Regions from separate parts of the Bacteroides sp. RCH18 genome, predicted to be linked through region 2. Evidence: riboswitches for the same ligand, from Rfam matches in the RefSeq annotation. Region 2 holds a riboswitch; each other region holds the start of a gene.

What was found. A riboswitch is a leader RNA that binds a small molecule or an ion and turns the genes downstream of it on or off. The one in region 2 is predicted to bind cobalamin.
Region 1: it holds a riboswitch for cobalamin, as region 2 does, so the genes downstream of both, accC (acetyl-CoA carboxylase biotin carboxylase subunit) here and ACHLI0_RS05510 (TonB-dependent receptor plug domain-containing protein) in region 2, are expected to answer to the same signal.
Region 3: it holds a riboswitch for cobalamin, as region 2 does, so the genes downstream of both, ACHLI0_RS08050 (anaerobic ribonucleoside triphosphate reductase) here and ACHLI0_RS05510 (TonB-dependent receptor plug domain-containing protein) in region 2, are expected to answer to the same signal.

The regions. Positions count from the first base shown of each region.
Region 1 is NZ_JBIPTC010000001.1:1,959,371-1,970,160, forward strand. It holds gene ACHLI0_RS07830 (DUF1848 domain-containing protein) at 370-1,308, shown strand; partial or broken gene hdhA (7alpha-hydroxysteroid dehydrogenase) at 1,693-2,471, shown strand; gene ACHLI0_RS07840 (TetR/AcrR family transcriptional regulator) at 2,710-3,309, shown strand; gene ACHLI0_RS07845 (hypothetical protein) at 3,320-4,042, shown strand; gene ACHLI0_RS07850 (hypothetical protein) at 4,450-4,980, shown strand; gene pncB (nicotinate phosphoribosyltransferase) at 5,066-6,235, shown strand; gene ACHLI0_RS07860 (thioredoxin family protein) at 6,448-6,771, opposite strand; cobalamin riboswitch at 6,962-7,167, shown strand; gene accC (acetyl-CoA carboxylase biotin carboxylase subunit) at 7,304-8,815, shown strand; gene ACHLI0_RS07870 (acyl-CoA carboxylase biotin carboxyl carrier protein subunit) at 8,836-9,345, shown strand; gene ACHLI0_RS07875 (acyl-CoA carboxylase subunit beta) at 9,366-10,790, shown strand, end outside.
Region 2 is NZ_JBIPTC010000001.1:1,371,160-1,381,949, reverse strand. It holds gene ACHLI0_RS05545 (gliding motility-associated protein GldE) at 1-995, shown strand, start outside; gene ACHLI0_RS05540 (4'-phosphopantetheinyl transferase family protein) at 1,061-1,696, shown strand; gene ACHLI0_RS05535 ((4Fe-4S)-binding protein) at 1,769-1,993, opposite strand; gene ACHLI0_RS05530 (GNAT family N-acetyltransferase) at 2,002-2,304, opposite strand; gene tnaA (tryptophanase TnaA) at 2,417-3,796, opposite strand; gene ACHLI0_RS05520 (DUF4465 domain-containing protein) at 4,232-5,008, opposite strand; partial or broken gene ACHLI0_RS05515 (YncE family protein) at 5,033-7,023, opposite strand; gene ACHLI0_RS05510 (TonB-dependent receptor plug domain-containing protein) at 7,054-9,099, opposite strand; cobalamin riboswitch at 9,283-9,488, opposite strand; gene ACHLI0_RS05505 (cell surface protein) at 9,549-10,391, opposite strand; gene ACHLI0_RS05500 (PKD-like domain-containing protein) at 10,406-10,790, opposite strand, start outside.
Region 3 is NZ_JBIPTC010000001.1:2,006,188-2,016,977, forward strand. It holds gene ACHLI0_RS08000 (DUF3843 family protein) at 1-412, opposite strand, end outside; gene ruvA (Holliday junction branch migration protein RuvA) at 474-1,079, opposite strand; gene ACHLI0_RS08010 (diaminopimelate dehydrogenase) at 1,258-2,157, shown strand; gene ACHLI0_RS08015 (hypothetical protein) at 2,253-2,558, shown strand; gene ACHLI0_RS08020 (hypothetical protein) at 2,555-2,884, shown strand; gene trhA (PAQR family membrane homeostasis protein TrhA) at 2,926-3,576, shown strand; gene ACHLI0_RS08030 (helix-turn-helix transcriptional regulator) at 3,610-3,831, opposite strand; gene ACHLI0_RS08035 (hypothetical protein) at 3,821-4,279, opposite strand; gene rpiA (ribose 5-phosphate isomerase A) at 4,479-5,180, shown strand; gene ACHLI0_RS08045 (hypothetical protein) at 5,273-6,160, shown strand; cobalamin riboswitch at 6,324-6,510, shown strand; gene ACHLI0_RS08050 (anaerobic ribonucleoside triphosphate reductase) at 6,539-8,932, shown strand; gene nrdG (anaerobic ribonucleoside-triphosphate reductase activating protein) at 9,180-9,674, shown strand; gene ACHLI0_RS08060 (MFS transporter) at 9,909-10,790, shown strand, end outside.

The DNA of each region.
Region 1 (10,790 bases), 590 kb from region 2:
AATGGCTACTCATCACGAGCAACCAATCTTTTGTTAACCTTAAATCTAATACTTATGAAAAAAACACAGTACAAATATACCACCTTTCAAGTAAATAGCAAATTTCAGAGCCGAATCGGACGATAATATAACACGGTTTAAGACTCTCGGAAGCGCATTAACATTTTAGACTTTTCGTGTTAACATTTAACATATTCATTCACAGTTCCTGCTTAACGAGATTCTTGAAAAAGCAACTAAGTCCGCTTTTTCAAGAATCTCGCATTAATCCTTTTTCAGTATACTCTATTCTCCCTCCTATCCGTGCTATTGATTATTTTTCATCACGGAGTTATTGCAATACAACCAATTTTACCGTAACTTTGAAATATGATAATTAGCGCCAGCCGCCGGACAGATATTCCGGCATTCTATTCGCAATGGTTCCTTAACCGGATTAAAGAAGGATACGTGTTAGTTCCCAATCCTTTTAATCCTAAAATGATCAGCAAGGTCAGCTTACATCCTGCTGTGGTAGATTGCATCGTGTTCTGGACCAAGAATCCCGCTCCGATGATTGATAAACTGGATCATCTGCAAGACTACAAATACTACTTTCAGTTCACACTCAATCCTTACGGAGAGAAATTAGAGAATAATCTGCCGTCAGTCGACAAACGAATAGACATATTCAAACGACTTTCGGATAAAATAGGAAAAGAAAAAGTGATCTGGCGCTATGACCCGATACTGACCAATGAGGAGTACGACGTTTCTTTCCATAAGGAGGCGTTTGCCCAAATTGCCTATGGACTTAAAGACCATACCGAGAAGTGTATGCTGGGATTTATTGACCATTACCAGCATATCCGCACCGCAGTCGGCCAGTTCAACATACAGCCGTTGCGAAAAGAGGAGATTGAAGAAATAGCCGTCTCTTTCAGGAATACCATCAACGAATATCCTGCCATCCAACTAGATACCTGCACCTCCAAAGTTGATCTGAGACATTTGGGAATCCCTGCCGGACTGTGTATCGACAAAGAACTGATCGAAAGAATCACCGGCTACCCCCTCCTTGCCAAAAAAGACAAAAATCAGCGGAATGTCTGCAATTGCATTGAAAGTATCGACATAGGTACTTATGAAAGTTGCCTCAACGGATGCATCTATTGTTACGCCATCAAAGGCAATTACAACAGTGTGGAATATAACACTAAGAAACATGACAGGAATTCGCCTTTGCTGATCGGGCATCCGGCAGAAGATGATGTAGTGAAGGAACGGGAAATGAAAAGTCTGCGAAACAATCAATATTCATTATTCTGAATCACGCCCGGACTCCAAATAATTTCTTCGCATAAGAGCAAAAAAAAAGGCTATCTATCCCAGACAGCCAATCTTTGTTAACCTTAAATCTAATACTATGAAAAACACAGTACAAAGATACGGACTTTTGACTCATCTCCAAATTTTCCGGCTAAAACGGGACATCTTATAACATGGTTTAATAGAATCAGAACCGCATTAACAAATAAGCAACTTCATGTTAACATTTAGCAGTCTTCTTAAATATTTAGCCCATAAAACTGAATGAGATGCAAAAGTTTTCGAATCTGTTGCCGATTCCTATTAATAAGAGTTTACAGGCAACAACAAATCCATTCATTAGCTGTTAATTAGAGGAAGGTAATCATCAAATTCTCAACATATATGAAAAGATTTGAAAACAAAGTAGTCGTCATCACCGGTGCTGCCGGTGGCATTGGCGAAGCAACCACACGCCGCATCGTCTCCGAAGGAGGAAAAGTAGTCATCGCCGATCATTCGCAGGAAAGGGCCGACAAGCTTGCCGCCGAACTCACTCAAGCAGGGGCCGACGTGCGTCCCATCTATTTCTCCGCCACCGAACTCCAAAGCTGTAAAGAACTGGTTGATTTCGCCATGAAGGAATACGGTCAGATAGACGTACTTATAAACAACGTAGGCGGAACCGACCCCAAACGTGATCTGAATATTGAAAAGCTGGATATCGATTACTTCGACGAAGTATTCCATCTGAACCTTTGCTGCACGATGTATCTTTCTCAGCAGGTCATTCCCATCATGACCACTCACGGAGGCGGAAATATCGTAAACGTAGCATCATAAGCGGACTGACAGCCGACGCCAATGGCACTCTCTACGGAGCCAGCAAAGCAGGTGTCATCAATCTGACTAAATATATCGCCACCCAAATGGGAAAGAAAAATATCCGCTGCAATGCCGTAGCACCGGGATTGGTTCTTACCCCTGCCGCACTGGACAATCTGAACGAAGAAGTACGCAATATATTTTTAGGACAATGCGCCACACCTTATTTGGGAGAACCCGAAGACGTTGCCGCCACCATTGCATTCCTGGCCTCCAACGATGCACGATACATCACCGGACAGACGATTGTGGTAGACGGCGGCTTAACCATTCACAATCCTACCGTTGAATTATCATAAATATACCCCGGACAGTACATCCTGCTTTTTATCATAAGAACGATTGGCTATCAAAAAGTATCTTACTCCTTGCCAATAAAGCCAGATGTACTGTCCATTTATTCTCTTCTTCATCCCCCCTCTCAGTATACTCCAAAGCCTTTTTTTCTAATTAACAAATAAAAACTCTCTTTTTCTCCTCGATGTTACCGATAGAAAACATACTTTTGTGACCAAGTAGTAACAACATCATAAGACAATGGAAAAAGAGATGATCAAAAACAGGCAGGCAACGGAACTGGCACTGATCAAAGCCGTTGATGACATTATCGAAGAAAGCGGTTTCGAAGGACTGGGAATCAATGCCGTGGCAGCCAAAGCCGGAGTAGCCAAAATGCTCATTTACCGCTATTTCAATTCGCTGGACGGATTGATAGCTGCCTATATCCAGCAAAATGACTACTGGATTAACTTCGACGAAGAATTGCCGGACCCGGAACATATCGGTGCTTTTATCAAGCAGATATTCAGAAGGCAAATTATGGAATTAAGGAAAAGCTATACGCTGAAACGCCTTTACCGCTGGGAGTTGACGACGAATAACAAATTCGTCAGAGAACTGCGCGAGATACGGGAAGAGAAAGGTATCCGACTGGTAGAAGCAGTGAGCCGGCTCTCCAGACATCCGCAAAAAGAGACGGCCGCCGTAGCTTCCATTGTAACGGCAGCCATCAGTTATCTGGTATTACTTGAAGAGAACTGTCCGGTCTACAACGGACTCAGAATACAGGAAGAAAACGGTTGGGAACAACTGGAAACAGGAATTAATCTATTGGTAGACCTTTGGCTACAGAAATAAACAAAATCAAATGAACAAGATGACAATGATGGGAGTATGGCTGATCGCCTTATTTAGTACCGGATGCAATCAGGATTTGGTAGAGTACAACAGCAACGACCTCAAAATCTCCATCGAAAAGGGAGAAGAATGGCTGCACAAATTTCCTCTATTTCTGGGGATCAACAAAAAGAATCCGCCGCAAATCGCTATCTGGACGGAAGACATGAAGGGACATTATCTATCCACTGTGTATGTGACACATAAAATCGCTACTCAATCCTGGCAGTTCTCCGGCGGCAACCGGAGAAAAGAGGCACTGCCCCACTGGTGTTATCAGAGAGGGATAGAATCGGAGGACGGCTTATATCTTCCGACAAAGAAGTCTCCACTGGTCGATGGAATCACCGGAGCGACTCCGCAGGGAAGCTTCCAAGTGAAAATGGTCCCTACGGGAAAACAGAAGCAGTTCGTCGTCAAAGTAGAAATCAATCATTCGACAGATTTCAATGAAGCATTCCCTAAATCCGCCAAAGAAGGGGACGCCAACTACACCGGCGGAAAAGAAGGAAGTGGCCAGCCGGCTCTGGTCTATGCCGCAGAAGTTGACCTGACGTCCGGCAAGAAAGAATTTACAGCCAAACTAATCGGACACAGCAGCCCCGATGGCAGCAACGGAGAGATCGTAACCGATACCTCTTCACTTACCACAGCGCTGCATATCGTCAAGAGTATAACCATTCATATCCAATAAGCAAAGTAAATAAAAGGCTGCAACTATGAGCAGGTTATTACTATAAGCATCCGTTCTCTCTTTAACGAGAAAAAATTCTCACGCCTTTGAGAAAAAATTCTCATTGCAGTGAGAACTTTTTCTCAATGCGATGAGAAACTTTTCTCATAATGGTGAGATTTTTTTCTCATCGCCATGAGAATGATTGAGAATATAGTAATCCGTATCATACTGTATAATAATCATATACGTATTTTGCGTCTTACGGTTTACAGCCATAATTGATTGGTTATAAAGAAGCTTATTCCTAAAAAAAGTGTTTTTTCGCCTATTTTGTTGAAACATCACCGCCATGGAAAGCGAAAATACCCTAAAATCAATACTCAATGCTTGCATATATATCTATTAACATTCATCCTCATATCTTTATGAAACACTTCATCTTCACTCTGACTCTGCTATTCCTTATTGTCGTACATGCTGACGGGCAGACAGACAGCAAACATTTCTCCTATACGACCTATATCGGCACGGGACTTTCTATGGGCCAACCATCTCAAACGCCCTTCAACTGGCAGATCATAGCACACTATCACATCGGGCAACGATTGACCATCGGCGCAGGAAGCGGACTGTCCATCTATGAAAAAGCTCTTATTCCGCTGTATGCCAATGCACAGTTCTTCATGACGCGACCAAAGAAACTTACTCCCTATCTGGAATGCAACATCGGCGGCTCATTGGCGGCTGCCAAAGAAACCAATGGCGGATTCTATCTTTCACCATCTGTAGGAGCACAGGTAAAGCTCACTCAAAAACTAAAAATGAATATTGCCTTAGGCTATGAAATACAGCAACTGGAAAGGCTGAAACAGCGGACCGATGAATATTTCCATACTGAATTCAAGGAAGAACTGTCTCACCACTCCATCACCCTAAAAGTGGGATTAACTTACTAAAAGAAGGAATTATTGCCAATTAATCAGTAGGATTGTCCAACAAATACTAACTTTACAACGTTTTACATATTAAAGAATAAACGGTATGATTGTAAGAACACTACTGGATACAGACCTCTATAAGTTTACCACCTCGTACGCTTATATCAAATTATTCCCTTACGCAATGGGTACTTTCAGTTTCAACGACAGAAACGAAACTGAATATACCGAAGAGTTTCTGGAAGCGCTCAAAAGCGAATTCAACAAACTCAGCCGGTTGAGACTTACGGAAGAGGAACTGGAATACATGACACGCAATTGCCGGTTTCTTCCGAGAGTCTATTGGGAATGGCTGTCTTCTTTCCGTTTTGATCCGGACAAGATCGATATTCATCTGGACACAACGGGGCGGCTGCATATTGAAGTCAGCGATTTTCTTTATAAAGTCACACTGTATGAAGTACCGCTGCTCGCCATCGTATCCGAAATCAAAAACAAGTTTTTCGGCAACGTACCCGATATGAGCGAGATACTCTGCAAATTGTCGGAGAAAGTGGAATTGTCCAATCAGCACCAACTCCGCTTCTCAGAGTTCGGCACGCGGAGAAGATTCTCAATCGACGTACAGGAGACGGTGATCAAACGGCTGAATGATACGGCCAAATACTGTACCGGAACTTCCAATTGCTATTTTGCCATGAAGTACGGCATGAAAATGATGGGAACTCATCCGCATGAGTGGTTCATGTTTCATGGGGCACAGTTCGGATATAAGCACGCCAACTATATGGCGCTCGAAAACTGGGTGAATGTATACGACGGAGATTTGGGCATTGCGCTGTCCGACACTTATACTTCAGGAATATTCCTGAGCAATCTCAGCCGCAAGCAGGCCAAGCTATTCGACGGAGTGCGCTGCGATTCCGGCAATGAGTTTGATTTTATCGATAAGCTGGTAGCCCGCTATAAAGAACTGGGCATTGATGCCACTACCAAAACAATCGTATTTAGCAACGCTCTCGACTTCACGAAAGCACTGGAAATTCAGGAATACTGCAAGGGCAAGATTCGCTGTTCCTTCGGAATCGGCACCAATCTTACGAATGATACAGGATTTACCCCTTCCAACATTGTCATGAAACTCACGCAATGCAAAATGAATGTCAATCAGGAATGGAGAAAATGCATCAAACTATCGGATGACGAAGGAAAGCATACAGGCAGTCCGGAGGAAGTACAGGCTTGCCTATACGAACTGAGGCTGGCGAAATAAAGACCGCTCTGAACAGAAAGCCGGGGTACGGGCATAAAAAAAGGAGCAACGCCTTGCTCCAACCTTTGTTAACCTTAAATCTAATACTATGAAAAACACAGTGCAAAGATACGTACTTCTGTGTTATTAGCAAATTATCCAAATAAAAAAGTATGTTTTATAACACGATTTAAAACTTTCATAGAAAAACATCCCTTTTTATTAATACTTTTTCAAGATTTAAACTCCTTGACTGCTCTTCCCAATCTTTCCAGCGTCAGTTCGCCGGATTGTCTCCAGAGCTGTTCACCTTTTCTGAAAAGAATGAATGTAGGAGTGGATTCAATAGTATAAAAATTAGCGAGATCACTTTCCTCGTCTACGTCTACCTGTACTACCTCGACTATCCCTTCCATCTCTTTCTTGAACTCTTTAATCAAAGGCTGCATACGCTGGCAGTGAGGACACCACGTTGCATAAAATTCTGCCATTACCCAGTCATCACCCGCCAGTTTCTCTCTGTTTCTCGTATCACGAGCTATTTTCTTTTCTTTCATATCGATTCTCCTTTTAATTAATTAGTGGGAGTCTTAACAATACAAAAAGAGGAAGGTTTAACACATAAACATTAATACACAGAGATTTAGTTCTATTGGAAAAGTAAAGGAGAGGAAATCTGCCGGAGCATTCATTGCACAAAACTGAAACTTTCGTGCAAAAACAGAACACAGTATTCAATATTTATTTATCTTTGCCCCCCGAAATGGTTCGGAGTCCGTGTCCAACGGACAACGATTAAAAGGGAATCGGGTGTAAATCCCGTACAGTCCCGCTGCTGTGAAGCTCTATACAATGTCTTATTAATGAACTAATTTATCGCCACTGATGTTATTTTGGGAAGGCACTATAAGACAAGAGTCAGTCAGAAGACCTGCCACTTCGCGTAAAGCGTTCTTCTGCCTCGTGGGTTAGGAGAAAGAACATCATTTGTTAAGCCCCAAATCAAGAAAATACTGTGTTTCTGTCGGATGGACTATGTCTGTGAAGATGGGAAGGCATTAAATAAGTATGTACTTAATTGAGTAAAGTATGATAAAAAAAATCTTAGTAGCCAATCGCGGTGAAATTGCCATAAGGGTGATGCGCTCCTGCCGGGAGATGGAGATAACGAGTATCGCTATTTTCTCCGAAGCAGACCGGACCGCAAAGCACGTGCTCTATGCCGACGAAGCTTATTGCGTAGGACCGGCAGCATCCAAAGAGAGTTATCTGAATATAGAAAAAATCATCGAAGTGGCAAAGGAATGCCATGCAGACGCTATTCATCCGGGATATGGTTTCCTGTCCGAAAACGCGACTTTCGCCCGACGCTGTCAAGAAGAAAATATTATTTTTATCGGACCGGACCCCGAAACGATGGAGGCAATGGGCGACAAGATATCCGCCCGTATTAAAATGATCGAGGCAGGAGTCCCTGTCGTTCCCGGCACACAGGAGAATCTGAAAAGTGTGGAAGAAGCCGTAGAACTCTGCAACAAGATCGGTTATCCGGTGATGCTGAAAGCATCTATGGGCGGCGGCGGAAAAGGTATGCGCCTTATCCACAGTGCGGAAGAGGTGGAAGAGGCTTATACGACTGCCAAAAGCGAGTCACTTTCTTCGTTTGGCGACGATACCGTTTATCTGGAGAAGTTCGTGGAAGAACCTCATCACATTGAATTTCAGATTCTGGGCGACAAACACGGAAACGTGATTCACCTGTGCGAACGCGAATGTTCCGTACAACGCCGCAACCAGAAGATTGTGGAAGAGACGCCATCGGTTTTCGTGACGCCCGAACTGCGTAAAGATATGGGTGAAAAGGCGGTAGCCGCCGCCAAAGCGGTCAACTATATCGGTGCAGGCACGATTGAGTTCTTGGTTGATAAGCATCGCAATTATTACTTCCTCGAAATGAACACCCGTCTGCAAGTAGAACATCCGATTACGGAAGAAGTGGTCGGAGTGGACTTGGTGAAAGAGCAGATCAAAGTTGCCGACGGCCAAGTGCTCCAGTTGAAACAGAAAGATATCCAACAACGCGGCCATGCCATCGAATGCCGTATTTGTGCCGAAGACACGGAAATGAACTTCATGCCGAGCCCGGGAATCATCAAGCAGATTACAGAACCGAACGGAATCGGTGTTCGTATCGACAGTTACGTGTACGAAGGATACGAAATCCCGATCTATTATGACCCGATGATCGGCAAACTGATCGTATGGGCTACCAACCGCGAATATGCCATCGAACGGATGCGCCGCGTACTCCATGAGTATAAACTGACAGGGGTAAAGAACAACATCAGCTACCTGCGTGCCATCATGGACACTCCGGACTTTGTGGAAGGCCATTACGACACAGGTTTTATCACCAAGAACGGCGAGCATCTGCAACAATGCATCATGCGCACCAGCGAACGTGCCGAAAACATTGCCATGATTGCTGCCTACATGGATTATCTGATGAATCTTGAAGAAAACAGAGGTGACGCAACGGACAACCGTCCCATCAGCAAATGGAAAGAATTCGGTTTGCACAAAGGTGTACTTCGTATCTAAACTAAAAACAGCATTCAATTATGGAAATTCATATAGGAGACCGCGTAGCGGAAATAGAGCTCGTCAGCAAGGAAGACAATAAAGTGGTACTTACCATTGACGGAAAACCGTTTGAAGCAGATGTTGTGATGGCCGAAAATGGCACCTGCAATATTCTGATGGACGGTCGCAGCGCAAACGCACAACTGATTCGCCGCGAAAACGGTAAAAGCTATAAGGTAAATACGCATTATAGCAGTTTCAATGTTGAAATCGTGGACAGCCAGGCAAAGTATCTGCGTATGCGCAAGAAAGGCGAAGACGAACAGAACGACCGCATCACTTCCCCAATGCCGGGAAAGGTGGTGAAAATCCCTGTTACGGCAGGGCAGGAAATGAAAACGGGAGATACCGTCATCGTCATCGAAGCCATGAAAATGCAGAGCAACTACAAAGTGACTTCAGATTGCCGCATCAAGGAAATTCTGGTTCAGGAAGGCGACAACATCACCGGTGACCAGACATTAATAACATTAGAGCCGATTGTATAATACTAAAAACGGATTGCATCATGGAAGAAATAAATAAAGCATACGCCACGTTCCAGGAACGTGACCGCATCGCTTCCCTCGGTGGGGGCGTGGAAAAGATTGAAAAGCAACACGAAAGCGGAAAGATGACTGCCCGCGAACGCATCGAAATGCTGCTCGACAAAGGTACTTTTGTTGAACTGGACAAGTTGATGGTTCACCGCTGCACCAACTATGGCATGGACAAAAACAAGATTCCGGGAGACGGCATCGTATCCGGTTATGGAAAGATTGACGGGCGCCAGGTATTTGTTTATGCCTACGACTTTACAGTCTACGGAGGTTCACTGTCCGCTTCGAATGCGAAAAAGATTGTGAAAGTGCAGCAACTGGCATTGAAGAACGGTGCTCCGATAATTGCGCTGAATGATTCCGGTGGCGCACGTATTCAGGAAGGAATTGAAAGCCTTTCCGGCTATGCGGATATTTTCTATCAGAACACAATGGCAAGCGGAGTGATTCCTCAGATTTCGGCTATTCTTGGTCCGTGTGCCGGAGGCGCCTGCTACTCTCCTGCCCTCACCGACTTCATCTTTATGGTGAAAGAAAAGAGTCACATGTTTGTGACAGGTCCGGATGTGGTAAAGACTGTGATTCACGAAGAGGTAAGCAAAGAAGAACTGGGCGGTGCCATGACACACAGCAGCAAAAGCGGTGTCACTCACTTTATGTGCAATACCGAAGAAGAACTGTTGATGAGCATTCGCGAACTGCTTTCCTTCTTGCCTCAGAATAATATGGACGAAACGAAAAAGCAGAACTGTACTGACGAGACCAACCGTGAAGATGCCGTACTCGACACCATCGTCCCCGCAGACCCGAATGTACCATACGACATGAAGGATATCATCGAACGGGTAGTAGATAACGGCTATTTCTTCGAAGTAATGACTAACTTCGCAAAGAATATCATCATCGGTTTTGCACGTCTGGCAGGCCGTTCGGTTGGTATTGTCGCCAATCAGCCGGCCTACCTTGCCGGTGTTCTCGACATTGACGCCAGCGACAAGGCAAGCCGTTTCATCCGTTTCTGCGACTGTTTCAACATTCCGTTGATTACTTTCGAAGATGTGCCGGGATTTCTTCCCGGATATACGCAGGAGAACAACGGTATCATCCGCCACGGTGCTAAAATCGTTTATGCATTTGCCGAAGCTACTGTCCCCAAACTGACAGTCATTACCCGCAAGGCATACGGCGGCGCGTATATTGTGATGAACTCCAAACAGACAGGTGCAGATGTGAACTTCGCTTATCCGAGTGCGGAAATCGCAGTCATGGGTGCGGAAGGTGCGGTAAACATCCTGTTCCGCAAAGCGGATGCAGAGACAAAAGGTAAAGAACTGGAAGCCTACAAGGAAAAGTTTGCCACTCCCTACCAGGCTGCCGAACTGGGATTCATCGAT
Region 2 (10,790 bases):
TACTGACTGTAATCCTGACTTTCCTGTTATTGTTGTTCGGAGAGATCATGCCGAAGATTTATTCAGCACAAAAGACATTGGCGTTTTGCCGTTTCTCCGCTCCGGGCATCTATTTTCTGGAAAAACTGTTTCATCCGGTTGCTTCTATGTTGGTGCGTTCTACCACTTTTCTGAATAAGCATTTTGCCAAGAAGAATCATAATATCTCTGTGGATGAACTTTCTCATGCACTGGAATTGACGGACAAAGCTGAAATTTCTGAAGAAAATAATATTTTGGAAGGAATTATCCGCTTCGGTGGTGAGACTGTGAAAGAAGTGATGACATCCCGCCTTGATATGGTCGATCTGGATGTCCGTACCCCTTTCAAAGAAGTAATGCAGTGTATCATTGAAAATGCTTATTCACGCATTCCCATTTATTCCGGTTCGCGGGATAATATCAAGGGGATACTATATATCAAGGACCTTCTTCCTCATGTCAATAAGGGAGATAATTTCCGTTGGCAGTCATTGATCCGTCCTGCTTATTTTGTGCCGGAGACAAAGATGATTGATGATCTGCTTCGTGATTTTCAAGCGAATAAGATACATATTGCCATTGTCGTGGATGAGTTTGGAGGTACTTCCGGACTGGTGACAATGGAGGATATTATCGAAGAAATCGTGGGTGAGATTCATGATGAATATGACGATGAAGAGCGCACGTATGTAGTACTGAACGATCATACATGGATATTTGAAGCAAAGACACAGTTGACTGACTTTTATAAGATTGCGAAAGTCGATGAAGATGAGTTTGAGAAGGTGGTAGGTGACGCTGATACGCTGGCGGGTATGTTGCTCGAAATAAAAGGTGAGTTTCCGGCATTGCATGAGAAGGTGACTTATCACAATTATGAGTTTGAGGTGCTGGAGATGGATAGCCGCCGTATTCTGAAGGTTAAGTTTACGATTCTTCCGAAGGAGACGGACGAGTCGGAGGGTAAGGAATGATGAGCAGATAAAGCCTGTTCGGGCGGAGAAACTATAATCGGAGAAGAAATTATAAACCAAAAACGATGGGATTATTTCTGCAACATAAGACGGTTGATATGCAGTGGGCTGTCTGGAAGATGGAGGAATCTTTGGATACACTGTTTACTCTTCTGCCCGATGCCCGAAGAGTTTCTTGTGAGCAGGAAATGCAGCGTTTTACTTCAGACAGAAGGAAACTGGAATGGTTGTCTGTTCGTGTGCTGTTATATTCCATGTTGCAGGAAGATAAAGAGATAGGATATTCATCGGAAGGAAAGCCGCATTTGACAGACAATTCTTCTTTTATCAGTATTTCGCATACAAAGGGGTATGTAGCTGTGATACTTAGTTTCGTAGCTCCTGTAGGCATTGATATTGAGCAATATGGACAGCGTGTGAAAAGAGTGTACGATCGTTTTATCCGTTTCGACGAGCGAGTAGAACCTTATCAGGGAGATGAGACTTGGAGTATGCTGTTGCATTGGTCGGCAAAGGAGACAATCTTCAAATCAATGGAAAATGCTGACGCTGATCTTCGGAAACTTTGTTTATCACATTTCATTCCTCAGAGCGAAGGAGTATTCCAGGTGCGGGAGTATGCAACGGAACGGCAGCAATTATTCACCGTCGGTTACCATATTTGTCCGGACTTTGTTTTGACGTGGACTGTCACTATTTGAAGCATCTTTGCATATTGATAAGCGGTGAATAATGAGTGGAATAGTCCACCATTATTCACCGCTTATCTTTGGTTACTTATCTTTCTTATTCAGTCTGTAGCTTAATGCTCCCGACGGACATTTACTGATCTGTGCAATTAGCTCTTCCGTTGTCGCATTCTCGATTTGTACCCACGGCCTCTCTTTCGGGTGGTAAACATTGGGTAACATCTTTACGCAGATTCCTGCATGCTGGCACATTTCCGGCTGCCATACAATGGTTAGTTCGCCATTGGTATATTCAACTTTTTTTCCCATATCTATACTTATTTAATATGAATGCCACGCATTACAATTCTCTTCCATTCCGGATGTTTATGAATGTATCCGGCTACAAACGGACAAAGTGGAACTAAGCGTAAACCTTGTCGTTCGATATCCGCCAATACCTTTTCTGCAAGCTGTGAACCGACTCCTCTTCCTCCAAGGGAAGCGGGGACTTCGGTATGTACAAGGTAGATTTCTCCATTGTTTGATTTGATATAGTCTATCTCGGCTATCTTGTCATCGATCTGAAATTCATACCGATGTTTCTCCTCATTATCGATTAATTTATAATCTTCTGCCATAATTTTACGTATTAAGTTTGATTATAATATAAACACTTGAGGATTGATTTTGTTTATAAAGAATTTTCCGCTTGCTTACAAGGTCATTGCCATCCGTCTTGTTATCTGCCTGTTATACGGACAACCGTTCTAACTGAACGGTGAAATGCCGCATCAAGGGGGCTTCCCAAGCGATGCGCACACCACGGGTGATCGTTTCTCTCCGTTCGAATACGTTTCTGAGGGCGGCAGCTATTACGTTCATGTGATTGTCCGTATATACCCTGCGAGGGATGGCAAGGCGAAGTAAATCAAGGCCGTTAAAGCGATTTTCGTGAGTGATAGGGTCACGGTCGGCAAGGATGTAACCAATCTCGCAGCCGCGTATGCCTGCCTCCAGATAAAGCTCGACGGTTAATGTCTGTGCGGGAAATTCTTCTTTCGGGACATGTGTCAGCACTTTGGAAGCGTCGACGAAAATAGCATGGCCGCCGGCAGGTCGTTGATAGGGGATTTTGTATTCGTCCAGTTTCTGGGCGAGGTATTCTACCTGTTTGATGCGTGTTTCCAGGTTATCAAATTCTGTGTTTTCGTCAAGACCGATAGCGAGGGCGTTCATGTCCCGTCCGTTCATGCCGCCGTAGGTTAAGTATCCTTCGTATTGCACGCAGAAGCCTTTGGCACCTTCATACCATTCTTTGCGTCGGGTGGCAATGAAACCGCCCATGTTGACTATGCCGTCTTTCTTGGCACTCATTGTCATACCGTCGGCGAGATCGAACATTTCACGGGTGATTTCTTTGATTGATTTGTCTTGATAACCTTCTTCACGCATCTTGATGAAGTAGGCATTCTCAGCAAAGCGGGCGGAGTCGAAAAGTACAGGTTTGTTGTATTTATCGGCGATGGCACGTACTTCACGCAGGTTTTGCATGGATACAGGTTGACCTCCTGCGGTATTGTTGGTAATGGTAACAATGATAAAAGGAATGCGGTCGGCATATTCGCTTAATGCTTTCTCTAATTTGGCAGGGTCTACATTTCCTTTGAAGGGAATTTCCAGTTGTGTATTCTTTGCTTCGTCAATCGTACAGTCCAGTGCGATGGCGTGCCGTCCTTCGATGTGTCCTTTGGTGGTGTCGAAATGCGAGTTGCCGGGCACTATATTGCCTTCATGTACCAGATAAGAGAAAAGAACATTTTCTGCCGCCCGTCCCTGATGGGTAGGAATGATGTATTCGAATCCTGTTATTCTCGTAATGGTATCTTTTAGTTTGAAGAAGGAGGTGGCACCGGCATAACTTTCATCACCCAGCATCATGCCTGCCCATTGGCGGTCGCTCATGGCTCCTGTTCCGGAGTCGGTGATAAGATCGATGTAAACTTGCTCTGATTTGAGTTGAAAGACGTTATAATGTGCTTCTTTAATCCATTGCTCGCGTTCTTCGCGGGTACTTTTTCTGATGGGTTCTACCATCTTGATTTTCCATGATTCAGCAAAAGGTAATTCCATTGTCCTCGATTTTAGATTTTTATCCGACTAAAATACTGAATATGTATGAGATAGACAAGCTTTTGATGACTTTTTGTAAAGACGGGGATGCGTAATTGTTTTTAAAGGGACATGGAAAGAGTAGATGGGACGGAGAGAAAATCTAGAAGGGAATGTGTAGAATCTAAGAGATGAGGTTTAAAAGTCAAGTTTGCTATCATTTAGTACTGTTATCCAAAGTGGAGTGATATGCTTATTAGAGTTTCTATGCACCTTCTTTCAAGCCATGCGGTTGATTGAGTGGACTTATGCGGTCGATCGTTTGTAATCGAGAGGTTGATTGAGGATAAACCAACGGTCTGTTTGGTGCAATTGAACGGTCTGTTTGGCTCAAACGGAGGGTCTGTTTGTGGTAATTAGAGCCTCTGTTTGAGTCAAACAATAAATACCTGATTTTTATTTTTCGATGAGAGTAAGGTCATCAATACAGAAATATTTACCAGTATTCATTCCAAACTCGCCCGAGTCTGAAGAACTAGGAATAAGTGTGATTTTAGAAGCATCTTTGAGAGGGGTTAAATCAAACCATATCCATGTATTTACTGGTTTATCAGTATCAGTTTTGTAATCGGCAAGTTTGATTTTTGTTTCAGCAATTTTTTTCCCTTTATTGTCGTAGCCTGTCGCAGTAACCTCATACCAATCTCCTTTTTTGAAAGGTCTTGCGTAATTGTCACCTTCCGTCATACCGATGTAGGCATTTTTACTAGTGGTTATCCATAGACCTTTAATGGAATATTGAGAGTCTATAATTGTCATAGAGGCTGTGGTATTTTCATCACTGTAGACACCTAAATATACTTTCCCGGTTTTTATATTTCCACAGTTGGGTTGACAATTTTGGAAATGGCTAGTTTTGTTGGTGTAAGTGAAGCCTGCGAAGCTATACCCTTGTCCCCAGTCCGAGTAATAATGATCGAAGGTTACATAACTTTCAGGATCAGTGAATGTGTCTTTAAAATAGTATCCTGAAACTTCGGTACTAGTTGAAGTAAATTCACTCTCCGATTCCGTTAATTGGTTTTCGAAGCTGACAACCACTTCTTTTTTCTCATTCTCTCCTCCTTTATTATCATCACCACCTTTTACTTCATCATTCTCATCGCTACATCCACAAAAAGCGAATACTGACACCAGTAAGAATAAAGATAACTTTTTCATTTTTGCTTTCATTTAAATTATTAATTGTTTTATTGATTAGTTCTCGAAATGTAAATCCTCTACTGTCATTACTTCCGTAGAAATTTCTCCCATCCAACCTACATTTTGATTGACAGCTGTATATATTTTCACAAAATCAATTTTGTCCAGAGTTACGGGCTTTCCGCTTTGATCAACAGCCCAGTCTATTTTGAACTGGCTGAACTCCGATCTATTGGGATGATTATCTGCATACCCCCAAGGATAACAGTACCCTACCCAGGTACCTCCTTCATTTATTGCATTGTCTTTCAAGCGTGTTCCGCGGAAAGTAATTTCATCTTCTTCTATCCAATTGGGATAGTAGGAATCCTGTTGATGGTAACTGTTGCGATAGACGAATCCTTCTCCTCCTTGATTGTCTGTCCAGCGAACATCACCATTGGCAGGTTGAGGACGATAATAGGTTATTTCATAATTACGGGTTTCCGTATCTTTCCCATATTCGCTTCCTGCCAGTTCATACCATTCATCGTCCGGTAATCCATTGCCATTTTCATCTTTGGATACTAAGACAATGCCCGGTTCGGCACTTCCTCCCAAAGCTCCCGTACCGGTATTCTGATTGTACGAGGCATTGCCTAAAATTCTGAAGTCATATTCGCCTTTACTATTATGGATTGACTGATGGAAGCCGACCGTAATCGTTCCCCCGAATCCACCTAAAGAAATAACAGACTTCTTCTTTAATTTCTCTGTTGCACGTTCCAAAACCTGTTCGGCAGAGAAACCGTCTTCGTAAGCGGAGGTCGTTGTATTAATGAACTGTCCGGGGCAGGGATGTATTCGAATACTTTGTTGGCAAAGGCGGTAGGCGCATTCGGATCTTCCGGTGTATCGCCTGCCTCGTTTTGTGAAGCCTTGTCGCTAAATACTACTGTATTAGGATTTAAGCCGATATCATTCAGCCGATATTGAAGTTGCCCTTGTTGGTTGAAGCAAAGGACATCTCCTTTGACTGTATAATTGTAAGCTTCCGTGATATATATATTCCCGCTGAAAGGATTCAGTTGAATGCTGAAAGGCGTTTGTATAGCCGTTCCGTCTGTGATAAAGTTATCCCGTATGACGGTTCCTGCATTCAGGTCAAATACTTTGATGGCGGAATCTTTAGTCTGATAGTCGTAAGTATATAGATAAGCGATGGGTCCGTCGATGGCAAAACTCAGTACTTTTTCATCATACGTAGTGGTGACCGCATCCGTCCGGCTGTCGATTTTGACCAGATGATAGTCTCCAGCTTCAATGTCAGTTCCCCGTGTGACTACATACACGGCTTCTTCCAGCCCCGGAAGTATTTTTCCCGGATTCGGTCCGACTTCTATTTTCTTTGTCTCCTTGAAAGTCGTTATGTCAATCACTGATACGGTAGTGTCTACGCCCGGCCCCGAATAATCCAGTCCGCCGGAATTGGATACATACAATTTCCCGTTTTGTACGCAGATATCCTCCGCATTTCTTCCGACTGTGACAATCTCTTCGATCTCCAGAGAAGTGGTGTCAATCCTTGCGACTGTACCGTCATAGGAACATACATATGCCTTATCCTTATCAAACGCTATCGCACGGGGCTGACGTGAACTGCCATTGTCGCGCAATAGACTGATCTGCCGGATGGATTTGCCCGTGGGGAAGTCAATCACCTCTACAGTGCTCGACACATTGACCACCACATAAATCTTATTTCCATAGATCGCTATGTCATTGGCTGTATCTCCCAGTCCCCGCTGATTGTTTGCACTAAAGTAGTTGTTCGTACATCTTTGCCGATTGAAAGAATAACGAGCGAGCGAACTATTATTTTGATTGAACAGTCCTTCGCTTAATATGTACATCTCCGCTGTTCCGGTTTCGAATACATCCCCATTGCTTTCGGGTACAATACTTGGCTTATCTTCCAGATCATCGCAAGCAATGAAGAAGAGTGGGAAAAGAAAAAAACACTTCCCCAACCGTAGCAACATATTATATAAAAGACCTTTCTGCATACCTAATACTTATTACTTAATACCTATTACCTAATACCTGACTCCTATCGTCACTCTTACCGATCTTCCCGGCATGGGGAAATTCTTAACGATCTCATAATTCCTGTTCATCAGATTCAGTACTTCCAGGTTGAGTGATGCTGTAACTTTCTGTATTTTGAAATCTCTGTAGGCAGAGATGCTGTGATCACTGTAACTGTCCAGGCGGTTGTCACTGATGTTTTGTCCTAACATATACCGTTTTCCGGAGAAAAGGAATGAATAGGAAAGATTGAGCCATGGAGTTTCTATTCCGGCTTGTCCCGAAGCGGAGACGCGCGGGGTATAGGCTATCTGATGCTTGTACACTTTACCTTCCGGTGAGTTGGGATTGGAGTTGGTAACGTCCAGTGCCCGTTGGTAAGTATAGTTTCCGGAAAGGTTGATCCGTAGTTTATCCAGAGGCTGGAGGCTGAGGCTGGCAGTTGCATCTATCCCCTTGATATCCACTTTGCCCAGATTGACCATACTCCAGATGAATAAATTCTTGGTGGGAGTGGCTACAATCTTGTCGGTCACTTTATTATGGTAGGCGTCTACGGTGGCCGACAGATAAGGTATGAAGTCGTTGATGGCTTTACTATAAGTAATACCTATATTATATTGAGTAGCACTTTCCGGCTTCAGATTGATGTTTCCGGCCTTGTCGTAATATAAATCATTGAAACTGGGCAGACGGAAGATATCTTTGTAGAAGAAACGGAACCGCAGTTCTTCATTATGAAACGGCTTGAGCGAGATGCTTACATTGGGAGACAGCTTCCGGTGGTTGCCGGCACTACCTCCGTTTTTAGCTTTCTCGTTGATGACCGTTGCCAGAGCAGAAGCGGACAGCGTCACCCAATCATTGACATATTTCCCGGCGAAGGCTGTCAGCCATGAATAGCGGGTGGGGGAGACGAAGTTCTGCAAATTGGCATTCATCGTATTGATGCTTCCGTCGGTGGACAAGGAGAAAGAAAGGTTGTTCCATATCCGGTATAGAGCGGAAGCGGACAGGTAATATTCTTGCTGGTAGTAGCTGTTGTCAGTTCCTCCGACGGAGGTAAGAGCATCTGGGTCCTGATAGTTCTGATAACTCCAGTTCCACTTGGCAGAGGTCTGGAATACCCATTTTCTGCTAAACTCTTTCTTGTACTGGCTTTGGATAAAGGTGTTCTTATCCCGCAGATTTTGTCGGGAGAAGTCATAATATAAGGTAGTGGCATTGGGCAACCCCCGTGAGGACTGGTAATAATAGGCTTTCAGTCTCCATTGCTCTTTGTCGGAGAGATTGGCGAAAGCGCTTATTTCAGCCCGAAGGTTTTCTACATCCGTATTCCGACGCTTCTCTTTACTGACCTGAACATCGGCATCATTCCCGTAACGCAGGGTAAATGGATAATGTCCGTTCGAAGACATCCATTCGCTGTTGGCGGTCATGCTCCATTTCTTGTTGAGTTGTTGTTCCAGAAAAAGGGAAGGGTTTACTAATCCCCATGAACCGGTCTTAAATTCGGCGGCTATATTAGTCGGCTTGTCTTCTTTGAAGTGCGGAGTCAGTGTCTGTATGTTCAGTATGCCGGCAGAAGCAAAAAAACGGGCAGGCTGGAAGATGTTGTCGCTTTGTCCGTTGTTGAGCGAAAGGCGGTCTACGTTGTTTAAGGAGAAACGTCCGATGTCTACTTGTCCGGTCTGGCAGTCGCTGACGGTGATGCCGTCGTAGGAAACAGCGGTGTGTTGTGCTCCGAGACTTCGGATGGAAACGGTTTTTAATCCTCCGATACCTCCATAGTCCTTCACGGTAACTCCAGCGAAATGTTTTACCGCATCCGATACCTGCAGGGCCTGCAGATTCTTTAATTCGTCCTTATTGAAAACCTGCAGAGGAGAGGCTGAACGGACTTCACGCGTCTGATAAGGGTCGGATACTATGATTTCGGGGATGGAGTAGATATGTGCTGTATCCACTTTTTGTTGTTGGGCAAAAAGGGATAAGGACAAAGCCTGACAGCAGAGTAGTACGCTCATCTTTTTAATAAAAGTATTCCTTCTCATTGTTTTCTTTCAGTCTGTTCATAATGTAAAAAAGATGTCCGGGCGAACTCACTTCGACCGGACATCATAATAAACTTGGCAGAGTTTATTAATTAGTACACACTTTCTCTGAATCAGAATGGTGAATGAAATGATGGACGGATTGTCCGGTTCATTAGACTCATCGCTTTTTCCTCGAAAGCAGTGAAACGAGTTTGCATGGTAGGTCTTCTGACTTGTTCCTGTTGCGAACGCCTTCCCGGAATACCCTTCCAGTGGCTATAAAGTCGATTGCTCGCAACCAAAAAATGAACTTACAGCAGCGGGACTGTTCAGGACTTGCACCTGATTCCCTTTTAATTGCTTCCCTCGTGCATGAGAGTTGCAAACCAATGCGCGACAAAGATAGATAGTTTATTTGTCTTTTGCAAGAGAGGAGCGAAGGTAAATCCATGACTTTGAACAGCTTTTTAAAAAGCTTTGAATCCAACCACTTCGGTTGACACTTCACCTATCGACTCGACATTCTTCAAAATGGCACTTTGTACTTTCACAAAATGGATACGTTCCAGTGTCACAGCATTGCCATTCTGGTCAACGGCGTCATCCAGGTCAAACTGATTGTACCGGTAGTTGCCGTTGTCATCCTTTGCCATGTCGCTTCCCCAGTTGTCGGCATATCCTTTTCCGAAATCCTTGTTTTTCCATATTCCGCCTTCTTGCTCTGTCCTTGCTTCGAGCATACTTCCTTTCAATGTATAGGAGTCCTCTTTAATCCAGTTTGGATAATACATCTGATCGTGATATTGAGGGAGATATTTGATGACTCCGCTTTCTCCTTTGCTGTCTTCCCAAGGGATATCTCCGGCTGCATCCGGTCTGTGGTAAGTGACGGAATAGTCGCGTTCCGGTTCGTCACTTCCTTTCAGCTCGTACCATACGTCGTCTGCTTTTCCGTTGCCATTAGCGTCTTCGGATATCCATACGATGCCCGGTTCGGAACTTCCGGAGAAGGGATTGCCGATAATACCGAAGTCGTATCCTTTGCGGTTCTTTATTTCTTTCGGCATTTTAACGGTGATATATCCGCCGAAGGATCCCAGTGAGACGTAGAGTTTCTTGTTGAAGCGCTCTTCTGCATAAGCGTTTGCTTCTTCCATTGTCTGGCAGTCGAAGCCTTCATTGATAAACTGCCCCGGTGCCGGACGATATTCCAGTACTTTGAATCCTTGAATTTCCGTTTCTTCCTCATCTTTGTTGCAGGAAGCCAAAAGAGTGGCTGCTATAGCCATCAGATACCAATATCTTTTCATTTTTCTATGTTGATTTAGTTATTGAATAATATTTGTGAAGGGACGCTCTCGCCACAGTCTACTGTGTGGAGAACCTTTCCGTCTTTGCTGTAAACGACGATTTTATTTCCATTTTCCCATTTCTTAGCATAAGTTACATATAATTCTCCGCTTTGTTGATTTAACTGCAAGGATGTAATGGGAAGTCCTGACTCGTCAGCGGTAATGAAAGGTTCGTTTAGCGAACCGGAATCTCCGATTATATATTTATATATTGCATTGTCTGCCGAAGGAATGTAAATAACATTTTCAGATTCGGATGCTGCCATACGGACGGTCGGATCTGAATAACCTCCTTTTGTTGGTTGGAAAGTGGCCGGAGTCTTTTCTAAAGAAGTAAAATCCTTGCTGATCTTTACT
Region 3 (10,790 bases), 640 kb from region 2:
CGGCAAACTCCAGCAAGTCCGCATCCAAGGGATTCTCCACACCGTCAAAGTCATCGCCTACCGGTGAGTTAATTCCCCACAGCAAAAAAGCGATATCCTCTTTATTGATCTCGTCGATGAGATAACCTTCCGACAATTCATAAAACGGCAGGTAACGTCCGTAATTTCTTTTATGCCAACGGATAAACTGGCGCCAGTTACCTCCGTCCGTCACACAGTCTTCCAGATAAAGAGTCAGCATCAGAGTCACCTGATTCTGGCTTTCCTGCGTCTCCGACTTATATAAATAAGATTCGCTGATGACAGGCAATAAAAGATTGGCAAATTCAAGATACCAGTGATCCGTCGCCAACACCTTTGCACGGCCATGAAGATCCAGCCATGCTTTCATATAAATTTTCCCTTGTTTCATTATTATTCTGTTGCTTGTTTTAGTTTCTCCACGCCCTATTACCTATTACTTATTACCTATTCTACAGTCTTTTCAAAGCCAGTTTTATTACTTTCTCCACCGGAGCATCCGGTTCTTCCTTCAGGATAGCCAGCACCACTTTCTGCGAAGGGGCGGCGGCAAAGCCAAGCATAGTCAGAGCGGCTACCGCTTCCTCCTGCACTTCCACGCTGGCAGATTGCAGCAGCATTCCGGCAGAAGCGCTTCCTCCTGCCACGGTGGCTCCCATCGTCTTTATCTTGTCTTTCAGGTCGACAATGACACGCTGCGCTGTTTTCAGTCCGATCCCCTTCACCGTTTTCAGCAAGTTCGCATTTTCGGTGCTGATCACATTCACCAGTTCGGCAGGCGAAAGGGCGGAGAGAATCATACGCGCCGTATTGCCTCCGATACCCGACACGGAAATGAGCAGCAGGAAAATCTCCCGCTCCTGCTTGTCGGCAAATCCATAGAGCACATACGCGTCCTCCCGAATAGCTTCATAGATATATAACTTACAGTTTTTCTTTCCCTGAATAGCCGAATAAGTATTCAGGGATATGTTGGCGGCATAGCCTACCCCGTTACAGTCGATTACTGCGGTTGCCGGACTAAGTTCGGCAAGTTCGCCTTTTACATATTCTATCATATACCTTGCAAAGATAAGACAAATTCACCACAGATGAAAAGACTTTCGCAACATTTCCGCCTCGCAGTCAGAGGTGAAAAAATTAAAAATAATGCAGGCAGTAAACAAAACTTCCTAGTAATTTGTTTACTTTTGTGGCAGAATTAAAGAAAAATGTTCATATAAAACCAATAAAAGAATGAAAAAAGTAAGAGCAGCCATTGTCGGTTACGGCAATATCGGACACTATGTACTTGAAGCGCTACAGGCAGCGCCTGATTTCGAAATAGCCGGAGTAGTTCGTCGTGCAGGAGCAGAGAACAAGCCGGAAGAGTTGGCAAACTATGCAGTAGTCAAAGATATCAAAGAGCTGGAAGGAGTGGAAGTGGCCATCCTCTGCACGCCGACCCGCAGCGTTGAGAAATACGCGAAAGAATATTTGGCAATGGGAATCAACACAGTAGACAGCTTCGACATCCACACAGGCATCGTTGACCTACGCCGCACGCTGGATGCCACCGCCAAAGAGCACAAAGCCGTATCCATCATCTCCGCAGGATGGGACCCGGGAAGCGACTCGATCGTACGCACCATGCTCGAAGCAATCGCTCCGAAAGGCATCACTTACACCAACTTCGGTCCCGGCATGAGTATGGGGCACACCGTAGCCGTGAAAGCGATCGACGGAGTGAAAGCCGCCCTCTCCATGACGATCCCTACCGGAACGGGAATCCACCGCCGCATGGTATACATCGAACTGAAAGACGGATACAAGTTTGAAGAAGTAGCCGCAGCCATCAAGGCAGACCCTTACTTCGTGAACGACGAGACCCATGTAAAACTTGTGCCCAGCGTAGACGCACTGCTCGATATGGGACACGGTGTAAATCTGACTCGCAAGGGAGTTTCCGGTAAAACGCAAAATCAGCTGTTCGAGTTCAATATGCGCATCAACAATCCGGCACTGACCGCACAGGTACTTGTGTGCGTGGCACGCGCTTCCATGAAGCAGCAACCGGGATGCTACACCATGGTAGAAGTTCCCGTCATCGACCTCCTTCCGGGCGACCGTGAAGAGTGGATCGGACACCTGGTATAATCTTTTATCCACATAACTGAAATAAAAATAGAGAAAGGAGACACACCTTTCTCTATTTTTTTTATCTTTGTCGGAGAAGACAAAACACACTCAATATGAAAAGACTATTCATATTCTCAACATTTCTGTTATGCTTGCTATCGACTACCTTTTCACAGCAGTCCGGTAACACGATCAAACCGAATCTGAAGTATGAAAAAACCTCCAAGGAAGAGCTCACCATGACCGCTTACGCACCGGACACCTCCGCAACGGCGTATGCCGACATCCAGATACCTTATTACTCCAACGAACGCAATCCGACACTGAAAGAAAGCGTCAGCCAACTTGCGTCATTCCTCGATTTCCGAAAACAAGTAGCAAAACAATTTAATAACATAATTATATTAAAGAGAATATGAAGATATACAAAAAGACAGAACTTCCCAGACATGAGGAAGAAGAGTTTTCAGTCATAGTACTGACTTGTGACGAACATGGAGAAACCAATCTTGGGTTTTATAACTTTGACACGGAAGATTGGAGTTTTCTTTCGGAAGCTGACAAAAGTTATAGAGACTCTGAATTTGTATGGATATACCCACCAGCCAATCAGATGAAAGAGTTTTTGATAAAATCAATCAAAGCTGAACGCGAATCAGCTCCACCTTCATCGAAGGAAAACTGGTTTAGAAAGAAAACCCAACCTATTAAAAAGAAAATCACTCTGGCTTTCAAGAAAAAATAAAAGTGTACCTTTGCGGCGCTAACCAAAGCCGAAAGGAAACATTGGAAAATAAAAGATACAATAACGTCGAAGAATGGGCGAACACGCTCAGTCACGGGGCAGGTATACTGCTTGGAGTCATAGCCGGATATGTCCTGCTCGCGAAAGCGGCGGCGGGTGTCGAACCGAAGTGGGCGGTAGCTTGTGTATCCGTCTATCTGTTTGGCATGCTGTCTTCTTATGTCAGCTCCACCTGGTATCACGGCAGCCGTCCGGGTAAGCTGAAGGAATTGCTTCGCAAATTCGATCACGGAGCGATCTATCTGCACATTGCGGGGACGTACACCCCGTTTACACTGCTCGTCATGAGGCACGCAGGCGGTTGGGGATGGGGAATTTTCTCTTTTGTCTGGCTGTCGGCTATTGTCGGTTTTATACTGAGTTTCAAGAAACTGAAAGAACACAGTAACCTGGAAACCATTTGTTATATAGCTATGGGAGCCTGCATTCTCGTAGCTATGAAGCCTTTGATGGATCATCTAGCAGAGATGGGAGCCGGTCCGGCTTTTTGGTGGCTGATAGGCGGGGGAGCTTCGTATATCATCGGGGCAGTGTTCTATTCGCTGCGCAAACCATATATGCACGCTACGTTCCATCTGTTCTGTCTGGGAGGAAGCATAGGGCATATCATAGCGATCTGGCTGATATTGTAAGTAAAAGAAAATCGTCAGGCAGAGTTCATCATTTCAATACGATGCTTCATCATTCAACACAAAAATTTCTTCCACCGGAACCCCGAAATAACGTGCTATCCTCAGCGCAAGAATGGTAGAGGGAATAAACTTTCCGGTCTCTACCGTATTGATCGTCTTTCGGGTCACACCAATGGCTACAGCCAGTTCTTCCTGGCTGATATTCTTCATCGCCCTGTAAACCTTTATTTTATTGAGTAGTTCTTTATTTTCCATCTTTATAAGGGTTATACAGGAGCAATCTTCTTATTTCTGAGAAAAGCATAGCTACCACCACTATAACCAGAGCACCCATACGTACCGAGAGATTAAAAAAATCTCCAAAGCAATAAACTAATAATCCCATTTGCATAGCCGCATAAAAGCCCGCTGTCAAAGCCTTAGAATTATAGTCCGAATATATTTCACTATCTAATGCTCCCATTAATTTCTTATCTTTCTTTATTCTCTCTAAAATATCAGAAGCTCTTATCGCTACAACGACATACAGCAAAACTGCAAATGCAAATATATACCATGTCTCTCCCAAAAATCCCTTTCTGCCAGTATCAAGACAAAATGTCTCCCACATTAATACTCCCATAAACAACATACCGACAATCGTCCGCACTAAAAGAGCATTAAACCTTTTAATCTCCATTTTCTCAATCGTAATATTTTCCATAATCATAGAATTTAGTCCATATTCTTATCTTTATATTTCACCCATAGGTTCCAAAAAGAAACCTTTAGGTTACAAATATAGATATTAAATATTATATTCCAAGCAATCATCCATCTATTTTTTAATTCTTCCGTTTTTGTTGAACCAAACACTCCCTTTCATTCGTTATATAGACAGAGACTCTAAAACTGCAAGAACCATGAACTGGGAAAATCACCTGATCAAAGACCTCCAATGGTCGAATGAAATTATCAACAGAGAAGCGAAAGAACGTGTGGCACGTGAGATCGCCACCACAGCCAAAGCAGGCGACGTGATAGGAGCCGGCTCCGGTTCCACTGTCTACCTCACTTTGTTTGAGCTGGCAAAGCGGATTCATGAAGAATACCTGCATCTGGAAGTGATTCCCGCCTCCCAGGAAATCTCCATGACTTGCATACAACTGGGCATCCCACAGACCACCCTTTGGGACAAACGCCCCGACTGGACATTCGACGGAGCGGATGAGGTAGACCCCGACCACAACCTGATAAAAGGACGTGGCGGAGCCATGTTCCAAGAAAAGCTGCTGATCAGAAGCAGCGGAAAAACCTTCATTATCGTCGATCCCAGCAAACTTGTCAATACCTTGGGAAGCAAATTCCCCATACCGATAGAGGTGTTCCCGCATGCACTGTCATACGTCGAAAAAGAACTGTACCGACTGAGGGCCTCCGAAATATCACTACGTCCCGCCCACGGAAAAGACGGTCCTATTTTGACAGAAAACGGAAACTTTATCCTCGACACCCGTTTCCATTATATTGACGCTTTGCTGGAAGAACAGCTGAAAACAATCACGGGCGTTATTGAAAGCGGACTTTTCATCAATTACGACATTGAGGTAGTTGTAGCCAGATAATATAAAATAAAAAAGACCGCACATTCAGATTTATTTCATAAATTTACACGCTTAACTGACGTAACAACAAAAACCGTTGCTATAAAATATTTATGAGAAAACTTCTATTATCAATCTGTTTGTGGGTCGGATGCTTAATAACTTCGCAGGAGACAAAAGCACAAGGTATCATCAAAAATGTACCGACAATTGATGAGCAGGACGCCGCAAACGTTTATTCTGCTTTCTCGTATATGTTTCTGACCTCAGAAAGACTCGCTGACCAGAAAAGTACCCCATTACAAAAAGAAGATATGGAAAAGCTGAATTGGGTATTTAAAGGAACCAAGCCACTTCACAGATCCTCTTATCCCAATTTTACCCAAAAAGGTATCTTCATAGACATAAAAAACGATAAAGACGAAAGAAGCGGATACTACATCAGCAGTAAACAATATACGTTCATTGATGAAAACAATTTCGGACACAACAGCTATTACATTCCCCGCAAACTGCGTCCGCAAATCAAAGAACTCATTGAGCGCTACCAACAGAAATTGCCGGATAGCATTGCGATCATGCAACACGATTATCAAAAGATGAGCATCAAAACGCGTCCTCTGAATTTATGTATGTTCAATCCAAACAAGAAAATGGTAATGCTGACCTTTTATACTTGTGTAGATTCTCTTACAGTACTACCCATAGAATATAGAATCTTCCAACACAAAAAAAAGGGGATACAAGTATGGCGTGACGTTTCTCTTTGGGATCATCATCCTTATTGCGGAACAGATGAAAAAGGAAATATATGCATTCAAAATTCAGAAGGAATCATCCCGCTGAAAGACCAGCAAGACAGTCTCGCAGTAGAGATTCTTTGCCAGTCATTTCCGACATGGAAAGAAATGAATAACGCCGAACGTATGCAAACTCTCGATTCCTATTTTGAGCGCTATGCATCACTGATTTATCAAAAAACAAAGAAGAGAAGAGAGTAAAAAGCAGATCGTCCGAACACTCTAAAAGAGAAGAAAGCTGAAACTTTTTCTAAAAACAAAACTTAAAAGTTTTCCAAAACGGAAAACTTTCTGTATCAGGCAGAAAGAAAAGTTTCCCCAAAATTTAATGTTAAATCCTATCCAAGCTATCACAATATCCTTTATCTTTGTATCCGGTTTCGGAACTAAAAAGAGGTTTAGTCAATGAGGGAACGCTGTGCAAATCGGCGACAGTACCCGCTGCTGTAATTCTCTGTGAATCCGCACACTATGTCACTGCATCGGCAGATGTGGGAAGGCGCTGCGGGGGAGGGATAAGTCAGAAGACCTGCCGGAGTCAAATAAACATATTATTAATCACTTTCGGGAGTTAAAGTTATGAACTACGCGGAAATTTGTATCATCAAACGGGATGGTAAAAGAGAAGATTTCTCTATCAGTAAGATCAAGAATGCGATCGGTAAAGCATTCAGTGCGACAGGGATTCAGGACGAGCAGCAACTGATTGCTGACGTCACGATGAGTGTAATCAGTCAGTTCACTACCCCCACGATCACCGTGGAGGAAATTCAGGATTTAGTAGAAAAGGCATTGATGAAGGTACGCCCCGAAGTGGCCAAGAAGTACATCATCTACCGCGAATGGCGGAACACGGAGCGGGACAAGAAAACCCAGATGAAGCACGTAATGGACGGCATCGTCGCCATCGACAAGAACGACGTGAACCTGAGCAACGCCAACATGAGCAGCCACACGCCTGCCGGACAAATGATGACATTCGCATCGGAAGTCACCAAAGACTACACCTATAAATATCTGTTGCCGAAACGTTTTGCCGAAGCGCACCAGTTGGGCGATATCCATATTCACGACCTCGATTATTACCCTACAAAGACGACCACCTGCATCCAATATGACATGGACGATCTCTTTGAACGTGGCTTCCGCACCAAGAACGGCAGCATCCGCACGCCGCAAAGCATCCAAAGTTATGCTACGCTTGCCACCATCATCTTCCAGACCAACCAGAACGAGCAGCACGGCGGACAGGCAATCCCCGCCTTCGACTTCTTCATGGCAAAAGGGGTGGCAAAGTCTTTCCGCAAACATCTGGCTTCGTTCATCAATTTCTACGTGGCGATGGAAAACGGAACACAGGCGGACGAGAAAGCAATCCGTACCTTAATCAAGGAACATCTGCCTTCTATCAAATCGACCGAAGCAGAACGCGAGACATTGCGCATCGCCCTGATAGCCCTGCAAATCATTATTGACAAGGAACACCTGACACGCATCGCAGAGAAAGCGTACCAGCAGACAAAGAAGGATACGCATCAGGCAATGGAAGGATTTATCCACAACCTGAACACCATGCATTCCCGTGGAGGTAACCAAGTGGTATTCAGCTCCATCAACTACGGAACGGATACTTCCGCCGAAGGCCGCCTCGTGATCGAGGAACTGCTGAAAGCCACCATCGAAGGACTCGGAACACGTGGCGAAGTCCCCGTATTCCCGATCCAGATATTCAAAGTAAAGGACGGAGTTTCTTACTCCGAAAAGGACTTCGAGAAAGCGATGGGTGCGGAAAACATCGAAGACGCCATGCGGGGAACTTACGAAGCTCCGAACTTCGATCTGCTGCTAAGAGCTTGTCAGACTACATCGAAAGCGCTTTTCCCGAACTTCATGTTCCTGGACACGCCTTTCAACAAGAACGAGAAATGGAAAGCGGACGATCCGAAACGATATATCTACGAGTTGGCTACGATGGGATGCCGCACCCGTGTATTTGAGAATGTGGCAGGAGAAAAATCATCTTTGGGACGCGGAAATCTTTCATTCACCACGCTGAACATGCCGCGTCTCGCCATCGAGGCACGCATCAAGGCGGAAAATCTGATTGAAGGCGAACGCAACAAGGATGCCATCGAACAGAAAGCGAAAGAAATTTTCATAGAATCGGTACACAATATGGCGACTCTTGTAGCCGATCAGCTGTACGAGCGCTACCAGTATCAACGCACCGCACTGGCACGCCAGTTCCCCTTCATGATGGGAAATGACGTATGGAAAGGCGGCGGCGCACTGAATCCGAACGAGCAAGTGGGCGATGCGTTACGCAGCGGTACGCTGGGCATCGGCTTTATCGGCGGACACAATGCAATGGTGGCACTTTACGGAGAAGGTCACGGACACAGTCAGAAGGCATGGGACACGTTGTACGAAGCTGTAATGGAAATGAACAAAGTGGTAGACGAATATAAAGAGAAATATAACCTGAATTATTCCGTACTTGCCACGCCTGCCGAAGGACTTTCGGGACGTTTCACCAAGATAGACCGCCGGAAATACGGCAAAATCCCCGGAGTGACAGACCGCGACTACTACGTCAATTCCTTCCATGTGGATGTGAAGGAACCGATCAGCATCACCGAAAAGATCAGGCGCGAAGCTCCTTTCCACGCTATCACCCGCGGTGGACACATTACGTATGTGGAACTGGACGGGGAAGCTCAGAAGAATGTACGTGCCATCGCGAAAATCGTGAAGGTCATGCACGACGAGGGCATCGGCTACGGCTCCATCAATCACCCGGTGGATACCTGCCACAACTGTGGATACAAAGGAGTTATCTTCGATAAATGTCCGGTATGCCAGAGCGAAAACATCTTACGTATGCGTCGTATCACCGGATACCTGACAGGTGACCTCAGCTCCTGGAACTCTGCCAAACGGGCGGAAGAAAAGGATCGTGTGAAGCACTTGTAGAAGTTGAAAGACACTCATTTATTTTTTACTGAAGTTTCGTAAGTTGTTTCCGCATGGATTCTCCTCCTTCTGGAAGGAGGAGTCCCCGTAGGGGGAGGTGGTAGGAAAAACAATGAGTCTACCTTTTTAAATAAGGAATATACCTTTTCTCTACCTACCACCCCGCCCTTTGGGCACCCCTCCTTCTCGGAAGGAGGGGAATCCACGCGGGATACAGCACATGCGAAACTTTAATTTTTATTTTAAGATGAACACTCTCAATTCTCCACTTTCAGTTCTCCACTTATTATCGACTTATCCCGAAACGATTGTTGACGGTGAAGGCATCCGGTATTCGATTTATCTTGCGGGGTGTTCTCATCACTGCGCCGGCTGTCACAATCCGGAGAGCTGGAATCCGCGGGCGGGAGAACTGCTGACGGAGGAAAGGATTCAATCGATCATTCGGGAGATTAAAGCCAATCCATTGCTGGACGGGGTTACTTTTTCGGGAGGAGATCCGTTTTATAATCCGGAGGCTTTCCTGCTTTTTGCCAAAAGGGTAAAGGAGGAAACGGGGCTGAATATCTGGTGCTATACGGGATATACGTACGAAGAGATTCTGGCTAATCCGCGTTTGAAGGCTGTGCTCGACTACATAGATGTGCTGGTGGACGGGCGTTTCGAACAGGCGCTCTTTTCGCCTTATCTGGAATTTCGGGGAAGCAGCAATCAGAGGATATTGAGAATAGGTAATAAGTAATAGGTTATAGGTAATAATGGTGGGGGAGGTTTTGTATTAGTCTAGTGGGGGGGGAGCTACAGCTGTGGGCGTGGTCTGCTACGAACTGCTGTGGGCGTGGTCTACTGCGAACTGCTGCGAGCATTGTCTCCTGCGCTAAAAAAACTTATATTTCAAAGAAGATTGAAACACGTACTTCTTTGTTTTGTTTACATTTACAGACAAAATAAGGTTCTACAAGAATAAGTTTTTTTTATGATACAAGCCAATAATACCACTTCTATAGATGAAACCGATGGACTGCCAATGCCGAGACGTATCTGGGCGGTGGTTTCCATCGGATTTGCACTTTGTATGTCGGTGCTCGACGTGAATATTATCAACATCGTACTCCCTACGCTTTCGCACGATTTCGGAACTTCGCCTGCTGTAACTACATGGATTATAAACGGTTATCAGTTGGCTATCGTTGTTTCGCTGCTGTCTTTCTCTTCTTTGGGAGAGATTATCGGTTATCGGAAAGTGTTCCTGTCGGGCATTGGTCTGTTTTGCATCACTTCGCTGATTTGTGCCTTGTCCGATTCATTCTGGACGCTGACGATTGCACGCATCTTTCAGGGATTCAGTGCGTCGGCCATCACAAGTGTGAATACGGCGCAGTTGCGCTACGTATACCCGAAAAGCCAGATCGGGCGGGGAATGGGAATCAATGCGATGGTAGTAGCGATATCTGCGGCTGCCGGTCCGTCGGTGGCAAGCGGCATACTTTCGATAGCCAGCTGGCACTGGCTGTTTGCCATCAATGTACCGCTGGGGATTACGGCACTGCTGCTGGGTATCAAGCATTTGCCGAGACAGGAAGAGCGGTCGAAGCGGAAGTTTGACTTCGTGAGTGCGATAGCCAATGCGGTCACATTCGGGTTACTGATTTATACGCTGGACGGATTCGCGCATCATGAGGAAATGGATTTCCTTGTGCTGCAATTGATCATATTGGCCATCGTAGGAACGTTTTACGTACGGAGGCAGCTGACTCAGACGACTCCGTTGCTGCCGCTGGACTTATTGCGGATACCTATTTTCCGGCTTTCGATTCTGACGTCTATCTGTTCGTTTATCGCTCAGATGGCGGCCATG